Regions from separate parts of the Desulfosporomusa polytropa genome, predicted to be linked through region 1. Evidence: riboswitches for the same ligand, from Rfam matches in the RefSeq annotation. Region 1 holds a riboswitch; the other holds the start of a gene.

Region 1 (6,420 bases):
TGAAGAAATCCATGAAATCTTTAACAAAATTATGAATTACGATATTAATAATATGACTAATGACGAAGCCCACAAAAAATATCGTATGGCTGTTGAACATGCAAAAAAAGCACTTGAAAACGGCAAAACATCGGAAGAGGCACATAAGATTTTCCAACAGGTGTTAGAGTCAAAAGGCGAAGGCCATTGCCATAAATGAAGACTTGATTCAGAGGGTGTTTTTACACCCTCTGAATCCTAGTCGGAATTATCCAGGGACTTAGTCGCTCTTAACTCCCGCTTATAGAAGACGAGCGTCTTAGAGCGGCTTGGTCATCGGATAAACACGAATAAAATACCATAAGCGGTCTCATTTGTTTAATGAGACCGCTTAAAAATGTCTCCCGACTTTGATAGAAACAACATGCAGCCATGGTAGCATTCCCCTAAACTCTACTATAGGTATATACTTTATTATAGTATCATTTTCAACCAAAACTGTCAGTATCCTTCCCATATTTTAGTTTATAAACCGGGATAGGAACCCATAAAAAAGGCGGCATGGTATCGCAACAGAGCCAACGGAAAAAATTTCTTTATACCCACATTGGTATAATAATATGTAACTGGTCAGAAAAAAATCCTGCTGGTAGGGCTTAGTTACCATCCTGCGACACCTGACGGAAGAGTACCCCGCTCTGATGTACCATCCGGGCCGGGGAAACTGCCGCAAGCCCTGTCTGAAACCATCAGTGAGGAGGGATGGACTATTTGGTCAGACTGGATAATTTAGCCAAGAAGTGATTGACATTTCACGATAAAAGATGATATAATTAATATTAAATGTATAATAGTGTATTTTGACTGACAATTAAATAGTATTGAGGTAGGTGCCCTAAGGGGCTTAATAGGGAAGTCCGGTTTATGCCGGCGCGGTCCCGCCACTGTAATAGGGAGCGAATCCAAGATATGCCACTGAGACGAGAAGTCTTGGGAAGGTTTGGATGAGCGATGATCTAGAGCCAGGAGAACTGCCTATCTGTCAATCACCGTTTTTCACCCACGAGCGATGGGGAGGGGATTACAGTTGTTCATCTGCTTACTTAGAACTGTTCTAAGTAAGTCGTGTGGTATTACTGAATTCACTCCTGGTTATTATTAATCAGGAGTTTCTATTTAGTGTGCTGTAGAATATCTCCCGGTTGCGATGGCAGCCGGGAGTTTTCTAATATGTCCTTCTTTTTATTACTTTTTATGTTTTTTATCTTTTTCTTGGTCATATTGTGCAAAGGGGGTTAAACATAATGGATACACATTCCGTAACATTTCTCCCCATAGGAGTTACAGTATCAGTTGAGCGAATCCGCTTAACCCGTTATGCCGTTGGGTGCAGTTAACTATAACTGCTGCTAATTTCCAAGACAACCGGGATGACCTGAGTCGGTTTGCGTTAACCTTGCGGAAAGAAACCATGTGTACGGATATTGACATTGGTTGATAGGAGTTGAGTAACTTTGAAGAAAATAGAGAAAAAAGCCTTTTTAATGGTGGGTTTAGGCACTGCCTATCCGGAGGCCCGCCAATTGGCCAGCGAAAGTATTGATATCAAACTTTGGGCAGATTTCCCACAATATGAAGTGCGCCGGGCCTTTGCATCTCATACCCTGATAGAAAAACTGGCGAAACGCGACGGTATTCAGGCCGATGATGAGAGACAGGCATTAGAGCGCCTACAAGAAGAAGGGTTTACCGAGATTGTCGTGCAGCCCTTTCAGATCGCTGCAGGGGAAGAGTACGAAAAAGTCAGAGATGTTGTTCAGGACTATGCCGAGCGGAACGAGTTTGACAAGATTGTGACCCTTCCGTGTGTGACCGTCTGGGCCAAACCGATAAGATTTGCTATTCACTGATCATCAGCAAATTATATACGGCTAACCAGCTAGTTTCCGGATATATCTCCTAGAGCTGAGGTGCTTAAAGTGATAACGAAGTTGATGAATTTGTGTGAACTACCATACCATATTATTCAAGCTGATCTGAATCTAAGTCAATTCACCCTGGTTGGAATTGTCAATGGTATTTCAAAAAAAGTGTACTTAGTGACCGATGGCAATAACCACAAAACCATCCTTTATATCTGGAAAAAACCTGTTCTAGGACTAACAGAAGCGCATACTGACGGTTTACATTATTTGTATGCAGAAGGCTTTGAATATTTTTGCCATAACACCAGGTTGTTGACTGATCTGGGCATCAGAGTTCCCCGGATAATAAAAACAGGGCATTTTTCCGCAGAAGAGGCCTTTGATTATGCCTATGTGGAGTGCTTTGACGGGGTTAGTTTACAGGAGTATCTGCAGCACGGCAATATTGCAGAAATTAGTGATACGTTGAATGCAGAACTTAATAGATTTTATACCTGCAGCCGGGATTACTTTGGATCTCCTGTACTCACCAACAGATATGCTAAATCTTGTCAGCGTTTATGTTATGAACATGCTGTTGAGGAACTGGAAATAGCGTGTAGTTTTGACAGCACTGTAAAAAGAATGAAGCATTCGGTTTTGCAGCAGTTGGACAGCTACATGACTATCTTTGTCGGTCAATTAAAGCCGATCAGTTATGCACTTATACATGGAGAACCAACACCGCCGCATGTCTGGTTATTGACTGACGGCACAATTGGGTTTATTGACATCGAAGGCATCAAATATTTCGACATTGAATTTGAATATGCTCTCCTGGATATGTTGTATAATTTTTTATCTACCAGTAAGCCTAAAAGATATGACCGAAATAAGCTGCTATTTTATAAGCTGTATCACCAGATATGCTGGTTATCGGTTTCTGTAGATTATTTGCGGAATATTGATGCAACCAATAAATTTTTCACAAAGCTGAGGCGTACAGTGATTCGTGATCTGTATGAACGTGACAGGGAATGTAATTGACAAAATCCTATAGCTAAAACATTGGGGATTCAGGCGGAGAGTCTTGACTCGCGTACTAAGATAAAATAAGTAAGGGGCTGTCATGTGACAGCCCCTTAAAAATGTATTTCGACTTTTTAATTTTTATAGTCAACTTGGATAGCAATTTGTGTGACATATTCTTTGGGGTTAGCGGTAGACCAATAGTTACTTAGCTGGATAATGTAGGCATTGCCAATAATTTTCAGATTATTCAACTTAATAAAGTCAAGCAACTTTTTGATTGCACTTTTGTAGTTGACGTGGTAACCGTCAGGAGTGGCAATTTTAGCATAGAGTCCTTTCGGTTTGATTAAAGCCTTTGCGTATTCGTCAGGATGTGAGACCCGAGTGAAGATCTGTGTTATTGCTAGATAGTTTTCTGCCAGCAAATCTTCTGGTGTCAAGATATAGCCCATAAAGTATTCGTTAAAAATTTCATTTTTTGCGAAGGGAAGATTGTGCTCAGCAATAAGCTTAATCTGATCTTTCATTGAGCCCTTCAATGCGGAAAAATTGTCTGCCACAAAATATTCTTCTTCACAATTTTCTAAGGTAATACGGTTGCTTCTGATTTCTTTTGCTTGTTTTAAGCGTTCCACATTAACACGAAGATTGTGCTGGTTGCGTTGCAACAATTCAATCTGTAACTCGTATTCCAATGCTTTGTTGGAAAAGAGCCTTTGGAGAGAGTCGATATTGCGATTATTGACATAATTGCTTATTTCTTTTAAAGATACTCCCAGTTTGCGTAAGGTAATGATGATTTCAAATATAAAATATTGATCAAGAGAATAATAACGATAACCATTATCTTCAATAGAAGAAGGAGAAAATATCTTGTTTTTTTCATAATAGAACAAGGTTTGCTTGGATATTCCGAATAGCTGCGCAAATTCTCCAATTGTAAAATATGATTTAGATTTATCAGACATGATAAAAATTCTCCTTGACTCTACTACAAGCATATAGTTTATTATTACCTTCCTATAGGAAGGTGTCAAGCTTATGATGCGGTATGAATAAATAAGGAATAAATCTATAAACGGCGCAGGCCAATGTCGCCCTCAAGGCAGAGCAGGACGCAACGAAACAAATCAATCATGAGTCATTCTTTTTTGGCGTCACACTTAATAGTACAATCCATCTGATCCAAGGGGTGATTTTATCGGTAAGCGGTAAAACTACATGGTTTTATTGTAGTAGATCGCAATATAGGACGTTGTTGGTGAAAATTAAATTCTGCGTTATATCGTTTGATTAAGTCTGAAAAAGCAGCGAGCATACGAAAAGAAGATAGTTCTTCCCTATAATTTTCAAAAAAATTGCTCGTTATAAGTTGACGCTGAAAATGTTTGATTAATCCGAATTGACGAGTGCATATTTCCCATTGAGTTTTAGAGGTTATAGCATTTTGGTCTGCCAGCAACCTCGTGATATTTTGTTTGTTACGATTATCTGGCAATGTTTGAAGAACCCTTATAATGTGAAAACCATTTTTTTTATATATTGGCTCGATATGTTTTTGAAGTATCCTTATTCCTTCTTTTAATGAACGGTCTGAGTTAATTCTGGCAAAGCTCCATCCATTAAACATGTCTATAAATACATGGACATATAAGCTTCCTTTTTTCTCCAACCTTTTTCCGAAAAGGCATTTATAAACAATAAGTTCACCAGGCCGGTTCGGGCGCACGGCACGATCATGTAATTCAGGGTGCATCTTATAGATGAATTTTAGTTGGGTAGCATTTAGTTCGGAATTACAACTTAAAAATAGCCGATTTAACAAAATATTGCAGATCACTTCACGATTAGTAAAACCACACTCTTGTTTTAGCCGACACAAAGTATCCATTGTCATAGTGGGGATAAGTTTACGAAGTTTGTCATGAAGATGAAAGTCATTTAAATTTGGATTACGAAGGCAAATATTAATTAGTTGGTGGTGCATATCTGTAAGTTCGTGTTTGGGTTTGGCAGGGAAAGAACGTACTTCTCTGTTTAAAGTCACCGTTCTTTTGTCATTTAAAGTATTTGTCTGTAGGTTAGCTATGTTGTTTTTTTGAACTAAATGTGACTGCGAACAAGCATCGACCAAAAGAACTTGAAACCCACTTTCTGCTTTTTTGTAATTAAATAATGATATTGCCGAACCACTGATCGTCATGAATAATCGCCTCCTAATAGAAGTGCCGGCGCGGAGGTATAACCCATCCGGCCGGCACTTCATTGTGACACCAAGCTAAAACTAACAAAACCAAACTATATTTGTCTATGGTAATAATTATATATTAATAAGTTACTATCATCAATAGATAATACAAACATAAACAAATAAAAGCAAACAAAAAGGTAAAATGATGTTGGCATTGACGTGACTTCGGTTTGGTTGTAAGATGAATGCAAGGATATTCCATAGGTGAATTTCAAAAAAAAAATACGCTGGTACAACGCAGTATCAACTGGTGAAAGCAAATGCTTTTTTCAGTTGATTTTTTTTATTTGTTAGCTGGCAAGTATTTAATAACAGTCTGAAGGGTGAGTGATGATGTTGATTGAGCTAGACTTGACAATTTCTCAAATTCTTGAGATGTATCCCGAAACTCGCGAAGTTTTTATCACGAACGGATTTCCTCAGTTTGCTGATAAGGAAATTCAGAGGGATTTGGGAACGGTACTGAAATTGAAAACTGCACTAAAAAGCAAAAATCTAAATGTTGATGCATTCATAAAACTACTTGAAGGGAAAATTCATGAAGTCAGGCAATATTCTAAACTGTCGTCATCTGTAGTAACTAAAGGGAAATGCCTTGATTTACTTGCGCTTTTGCCTTGTCCGCTGAAGGTTCCTTTGCAGGGTGAACTTCAACTAGTGCTGAATCAAATGCGGATCGAGAAAAGCTTAGACCTACATTATACTATTGATACTTCGGCCAACAAATATGTTCACTATGAAGAGTACATTCCTTATTTTGAAGATCCAGATGAAGTTCCGGATATTATTTTAACAACAGGTTATGAATTTTTGCATGAAAAGTTTGTTGAGCGATTTGTTAAGAATGGGATTTTTCTACAGGCAACCGGGCAACAGGTCAATTCGCGCTTTACTTCGGCTCAGTTGCTTGACCCACAAGGCCATTTCTTTGTATTAGCAGTGAATGCATTGGTAATGGTCGTCGAAAAAAAACGGTTGGGCAGTTTACCGGTTCCGCGCACTTGGAGTGATTTACTTAATCCTGTATTTGAAAATCAAGTTGTGATGCGTGGTCATGGGGATATTTTCTGCGATGCTTTGCAGCTTTATTATTACAAGGACTATGGCAATGATGGTATTACAGGACTGGCACGAGCGGTACGCTATGGGTTACACCCAGCCCAGATGGTGAAAGAACTAAACGGTTCCCGCAATGGATTGCCACCGATATATATTATGCCGCGTTTTTTTGCTGAAACACTTAACGGACACAAG
Region 2 (6,420 bases), 1.7 Mb from region 1:
ATTATCGCACCAAGCGCAAGCTGTACCAGAATCAGACAGGACGATACCGGAAAGGTATTGGCATGTCGTTGTTCTACCATGGCTGTGGGTTTACGGGCAGTGGCGAGCGTGACATCATTAAGGCTGTTGCCAAGATTAGAAAAAATGCAGATGATACGGTAGAGGTTCTCACAAGCAATGCAGATATAGGTCAAGGTCTCAAAACTACGTTTTGTAAAATTGTTGCAGATACCCTGGGTATTTCGTATGATCAGGTATTCATTGATAACCCGAATACCGACCGTGTGCCAGATTCAGGCCCGACTGTAGCCAGCCGTTCCTTAATGACAGTTGGTGGATTGCTGCAGCGAGCGGCAGAGAAGCTTAAGAAAGAATGGCGACCTGGCGAAGAACAAGTTATCGAAGAGCATTTTGTCGAGCCTGATTTTGTAATTCCGTTTAATCTTGAAGAATTTAGGGGAGACGCCTATCCGACCTATTCCTGGTCTGTTAATGCGATTGAAGTAGAAGTAGATACACTTACTGCTACTACCGAGATTTTGGGAGCATGGGGAATCTTCGATGTTGGTGTTCCTGTTGATATGAATATTATATTAGGTCAAATGCAGGGCGGTTTCCTTCAAGGGATTGGTTATGCCTCGATGGAGCAGATGGACTATAACGATAAAGGCAGGATTCGCAATAACAGCTTTAGTGACTATATTATTCCGACAGCGGTAGATGTGCCCAATCTGGTGACTGAAATCCTGAACAATCCATATACCCATGGTCCCTATGGAGCAAAGGGGGCTGGTGAACTTCCGCTTGTTGGTGCGGCTCCAGCTTATCTAGACGCGATGGAAAATGCGCTTGGTGCTCCATTGAATAAGGTGCCATTCACACAAGAAGATGCCATGAGCATTTTACAGGAGGCGAATAAGCGATGATAGAATTTATTCTTAACGGTCACTCGGTTACATCTCTTGCCAAAGAAAATGCGCGGTTGCTTGATGTGCTACGAGCTGAATTTAGCCTTACTGGTGTAAAGTGCGGTTGTAAAGAAGGGGAATGTGGTGCCTGTTCGGTTATTCTTGATGGCAGATTGGTTAACTCGTGCATGGTAGCCATGGGCCACATTGCAGGCAGTACGATTATGACTATTGAAGGTTATCGTGAAACAGAGCGCTTTGCCGCTCTGGATAAGGCGTATGCTGCTGTCAGTGCGGTGCAGTGTGGTTTTTGTATTCCAGGCATGATTCTTGCTTCTGAATGTATTCTAGCCAAGAATCCCAACCCTACCGAAGCAGCGATTCGCGAAGGTATATCAGGTAATCTTTGCAGATGTACCGGGTATAATGCCATCGTCCAAGCGATTCAGAGTGCCGCAAAGGAGGGGCAAGGTTTATGGTAAATAGTTATCAGGCAGCATCGTTGAAAGAAGCCTTGGAGATTCGTGCAATAAAGACGGTTATCCCTTATGGTGGGGGTACTGATTTGATGCTTGAACCAGATGAAAATGCAAACTATTTATTCCTGGCTAAAGTACCTGAGATGAAAAATATAGTGGAAGATAGCGAGTATATCCGTATTGGGGCCGCGTGCACGTTTACTGATATTATGGAAAGTGAACTGGCGCCTGCTATTTTAAAGAAGGCGGTATCGCAGATTGCGGCACCGGCCATCCGCAACCTGGGCACTGTTGGTGGCAATATCTGTAACGGTTCACCTAAGGCGGACAGCGCACTGATTTTTTTCGCGACAGACGCTAAACTGCGTCTTGTTAGCAGCCGGGGCGAACGGGTGATTCCTATTACGGAGTTCTATCTGGGTAGAAAGAAAACGTCCCTGCAGGCAGATGAACTGCTTGTAGAAATTCTAATGAAGCGAACCGGTCTTAGTAATTACTATTATAAGAAGGTGGGTGCAAGAAATGCTTTAGCAATTTCTCGAGTATCCTTTGCGGCCATCTTTGACGTTAAACAAGGGAAGATTGCAAGCTGTATGACGGCATTCGGTGCAGTCAGCGACGTTATCATTAGGCGAGCAGATATTGATGCTATGTTTATCGGTAAGACGATTGATGAAGCAAAGAACGTCAAGGAAGAGTATCTTACTGCCTATGCGCAGGCTATTGTTCCTATCAGAGGTAGAATTTCGGCAGAATACCGCAAGGCTGTTTGTATGAATTTACTGCGTGACTTTCTTGCAAGCAATGGAATTTGATTTATTTTCTAGGTAATAAAAAAACACCCTGCGGGTAAAGTGAAAATTACGAACCAACACTTTACCGCAGGGTGTTTATATATGTTGTATAGTAGTGGGCTATTCTAAAATAGTTGTTTTACGGTCTGCACGCCACCAAAGCACGCCGATTGTTGTGTTAATCAGTTCAGTACAATAATCCTCAACAGCCCGATTGGTCATAAACTCGGTAATTTTAGCTGTTGTTTCTGGGCCTTCCAGTCCAAACAGTGAAAAATAGCTGGTGTAGTACTCAATCATGTACGCCAGGGTTTCCCGGTAGCGCTCGCGGTAACTGTAAAACTTGAGGTTCGGGAGGAAACGTTCATTATAGAGGATATTAAACGGATACTGAATGTCAAAGGCCATATGCTCAGGGGGTTCTCCCATGAGATGTTCCCACAGAAGAGAGCGAACCTTGATATGGTAAGTGCCGGCAAAGCCGATAAGGCAACAGACGCCGGTTGACACATCATTCATTTTCATTAAGCTGTCATAATCATTGATGGCAGTCGTATTGGCCGCAAACACGACATCATAGGCAGGTTCAGATGGGAAATCGAGCCAATCTGCCTGCTGCGGCTCAATCCGGCATGTAAGCCCTTCATGTATGGCCTCGGATTTCAACATCGCCAGCATTTGGTCGGCTGTGTCCAAGCCGGTAACTTGTCTGACCTTGGAAGCCAGGGGCAATGTATAGGTACCGGCACCGCAGCCTATATCCAGTACGGTGCTGAAGGGGCTGATCACCTTGTCGGCCACAAGACCTTCAACAATGGTATTATAAATAGAACGGCTCTGGCGGTTGCGCAGTGCATGTTCTTCGGCGAATGAATTCCAGAATTGTTGCCAGCCCTGTTTATTGCTATAACTGGGAGCATAATTAGAGGTATCTCGTACCTCCTGCCAGGCAGCTGTCCAAAACTTAGTATTACACATATATTTTCACCTTCCTGAAATGCAATTAATAAAAAAGGCATGAACATCCAAGGTAGCATTTCCTCAGGTTTCATACCGGAATTTCGAATCTTCATGATTCAGAATAGCTACTTTAACTATAAATTGTTTCGACATAATTGTCAATTATAGTTATTGTTCAGATGAAAAGGAAAAGACATAGAACTTGACAAGTATTTTCACAAAGGTATATACTGAATATGGAAAATAAAATATTTGAGGTAGGTGCCCAACTGGGCTTAATAGGGAAGACCGGTTAAAAGCCGGCGCGGTCCCGCCACTGTAACGGGGAGCAAGCTTAAGATACGCCACTGGGATGTATTTCCTGGGAAGGTTTAAGCAAGCAATGATCCGGAGTCAGGAGAACTGCCTGTCTGACAATCACCGTTTGTTACCCACGAGGTTTGGGGAGGGGATTACAGTAGGCGTTTTGTCGACTAGCTGATTCACTCCTGGTTTTTGACACCAGGAGTTTTTTATTAGCATTAGCTTACTGTTTGTTTATTACTCCCGACTTTACGTGGTCGGGAGTTTTGCTATGTGTATCCATTTTTTCTCAATAAGCAGGATAAATAACACGGTTGCACTGCTTTGGCGGCAATGATGCTGCACAGTATCTGCTGAAGAGACAACCTACAGGAGATGAAGCTATGACAATGGTAAACCTAGCTAAGCGGTCATTCCTTCGACTGAGTATGCTTGTGGTTTTAGGACTGCTGCTAGTATTCACAGGTGGTTGTGCCGAAAAAAATAATAGTAGTTCGCCTCCAGGCGAAAGTGCAGCCAGTTCTGGGGGTTACGAAGTAGTAGATAGTACTGGCTATGTATTGAAACTTCCGCAAAAACCCCAGAAGATTGTGTCGCTTTCTATTAGCACTGATGAGATTCTTATGGCTCTGGTAGTCAAAGAGCGTATTGCGGCCTTGACGCAGTTGTCTGGTAACAGTGGCGTATCGAATATTGTTGAACAAGGCCAAGCGATTCCTAAAAAAATACAGGCCAATGCCGAAAGCGTTATTGCGCTTCAGCCAGACCTTGTAATTATTCCAGACTGGCTGCCGCCAGCGCTAAGCCAAACACTCAGGGAGGTAGGCATTCCGGTCTATGTCTATAAAACCGCAACCACCATTGCCGAAGTCAAACAATCGATTACAACAATGGCTCATGTTGTTGGCGAAGAACAAGCCGGTGAACGGTTGGTAGCCGAGATGGAAATTCAACTGGCACAAGTTAAGGAGAAAGTACGGCAAGTTCCTGCAGGCAGTCAGCCGGTAGTTATCCGGTTTTCCTTGATGGGTGACGGCGGTGGACAAGGCAGTACTTTTGAAGATATTTGTCGTCAGGCCGGGGTATTAGAAGGTGCGGCGTTGGCTGGACTGCATAGTGATGAAGTATTGTCCAAAGAACAAATTGTCAGTGTTAATCCAGATGTAATATTGCTGCCTGTCTGGGATTATAGTGGCAAAACAGATACGAAGAAGTTCGCAGAGGATGTACAGAATGATCCGGCATTGCAGTCGGTAAAAGCTGTTCGCAATAAAAAAATGATTGCTGTGCCTGACAGACACTTAACTTCTACTTCGCAGTACATTGTGTATGGCGTACAGGACGTAGCTCGGGCTGCTTATCCGCAGTATTTTTAGGTCAGAAAAAATGAAGTGTACGAGGAGCAGTAGCATGAAACTTTGTACCTTATCTACTGGCGATATTGTTTACCAGTATTATAAAAGTATTGTCATTCCATTTGAGCAACCACGCAAGGTAATCAGCACAGCAATTGTTAATGGGGGTTACCGGGAGGATTTGACAGCTGTGTTTAATAATGACTGTAATCCTGGGGCTGGGATGGCCTGCACCCTGCGTGCGCTCACCTACCAGGAACATATCAAGCTTATTACCGAAGAAATCGGCCTGGACCCGGTGACAACGGTTGGGATGGAGACCGCGGCCTCTATGCAGAATGTTGCTATCCATACGGCATGCTATGAAACCCTGACAGTAACCGCCATTGTTACCGGCGGTATTGAGGTCAATGGTGGGCGGGTCGGTGATCCAGCAGACTACTTTCAGCCTATTGATAAAAGTAGTGTGGAAAAACCTGGAACTATCAATATTATTCTGGTCATTGATGCTGATTTGCCGCCAGGCATTATAAGCAGAGCGCTGGTTACCTGTACGGAAGCCAAGACGGCGGCCTTGCAAGAACTCATGGCAGGCAGCAATTACTCGACCGGTTTGGCTACCGGTTCAGGTACAGATCAGACAATTGTCATTGCTAATCCTACCTCGTCGCTGTACTTTGAGAGCGCGGGCAAACACTCGAAGCTGGGAGAATTGATTGGCCGGACAGTAGTGTCTGCTGTTAAAGAAGCTTTGTATAAGCAGACTGGATTGTCACCAGAGCAGCAACACAGCATGTTGCGCCGGTTCAAACGATATGGGTTAGCAGAAGAAGAGCTATGGCAGGTTTATTATGAAGATAATACGGAAAAAGCTGTGATTAAACCTAAATTTTTAGATGAACTATACCAGATAGACAGTGATGCTTGCTTAGTGACCTATGGGGCTTTGTATGTACATCTCCTGGATGAACTGCAGTGGGAATTATTATCTGGTAGTGAGGTGTGTCAGGTAGCCAATCAATTGCTTATGACAGTTGCCACTAAATTTGGGGTGACAGCACCTGTGATCGCCGATACGAGTGCTGCAGCTTGTCTGCAAACCTGGCAGATATTGCTGCTGAGCATTATTACAAGTAATTTACATAAAACGGAGGAACAAAGATGAGCATTATAGCAGAGTTTTTTGGCATATTTCATAAAGGTGGCCCGGTTATGTATTTGATTATGGCCTGTTCCTTACTGGTTGTAGCCATTGGTGTTGAACGGTTCTTATATTATAAAAAGATGAATACCAACATGCGTGAGTTTAGCGAGCAGCTTACACCATTGCTAGAACAGGCTGATTGGGAAGCAGCTTATGCATTATGCCGACAGACTCAGGGAATTGCAGCTAGTGTTGCTGCCAAGGGTATTGGCTACATTCAACAGGGCTGTGCCAATGTGGAAAGTGTGCTTGAGGGTGAGGCTGCGTTAGCTGTTGCTGGTTTGCGTACCAATCTAAGTCATTTGGACACCATTGTAACCATTGCGCCACTCTTGGGTCTCCTGGGTACAGTTATTGGCATGATTGGTTCTTTCAGTGTCATGAATATTAAAGCTGGCCAGCCACAGGCCATTACTG

Evidence for each region. A riboswitch is a leader RNA that binds a small molecule or an ion and turns the genes downstream of it on or off. The one in region 1 is predicted to bind cobalamin.
Region 2: another riboswitch for cobalamin. It lies ahead of ACZ449_RS26655 (ABC transporter substrate-binding protein); the one in region 1 lies ahead of ACZ449_RS08295 (sirohydrochlorin cobaltochelatase).

Annotation. Positions count from the first base shown of each region.
Region 1 is NZ_AP042400.1:1,365,259-1,371,678, forward strand. It holds gene ACZ449_RS08290 (hypothetical protein) at 1-199, shown strand, start outside; cobalamin riboswitch at 851-1,032, shown strand; gene ACZ449_RS08295 (sirohydrochlorin cobaltochelatase) at 1,494-1,889, shown strand; gene ACZ449_RS08300 (hypothetical protein) at 1,959-2,930, shown strand; gene ACZ449_RS08305 (MerR family transcriptional regulator) at 3,047-3,883, opposite strand; gene ACZ449_RS08310 (hypothetical protein) at 4,114-5,118, opposite strand; gene ACZ449_RS08315 (ABC transporter substrate-binding protein) at 5,497-6,420, shown strand, end outside.
Region 2 is NZ_AP042400.1:5,302,163-5,308,582, forward strand. It holds gene ACZ449_RS26635 (xanthine dehydrogenase family protein molybdopterin-binding subunit) at 1-926, shown strand, start outside; gene ACZ449_RS26640 ((2Fe-2S)-binding protein) at 923-1,390, shown strand; gene ACZ449_RS26645 (FAD binding domain-containing protein) at 1,384-2,202, shown strand; gene ACZ449_RS26650 (SAM-dependent methyltransferase) at 2,302-3,159, opposite strand; cobalamin riboswitch at 3,384-3,565, shown strand; gene ACZ449_RS26655 (ABC transporter substrate-binding protein) at 3,828-4,820, shown strand; gene ACZ449_RS26660 (adenosylcobinamide amidohydrolase) at 4,855-5,964, shown strand; gene ACZ449_RS26665 (MotA/TolQ/ExbB proton channel family protein) at 5,961-6,420, shown strand, end outside.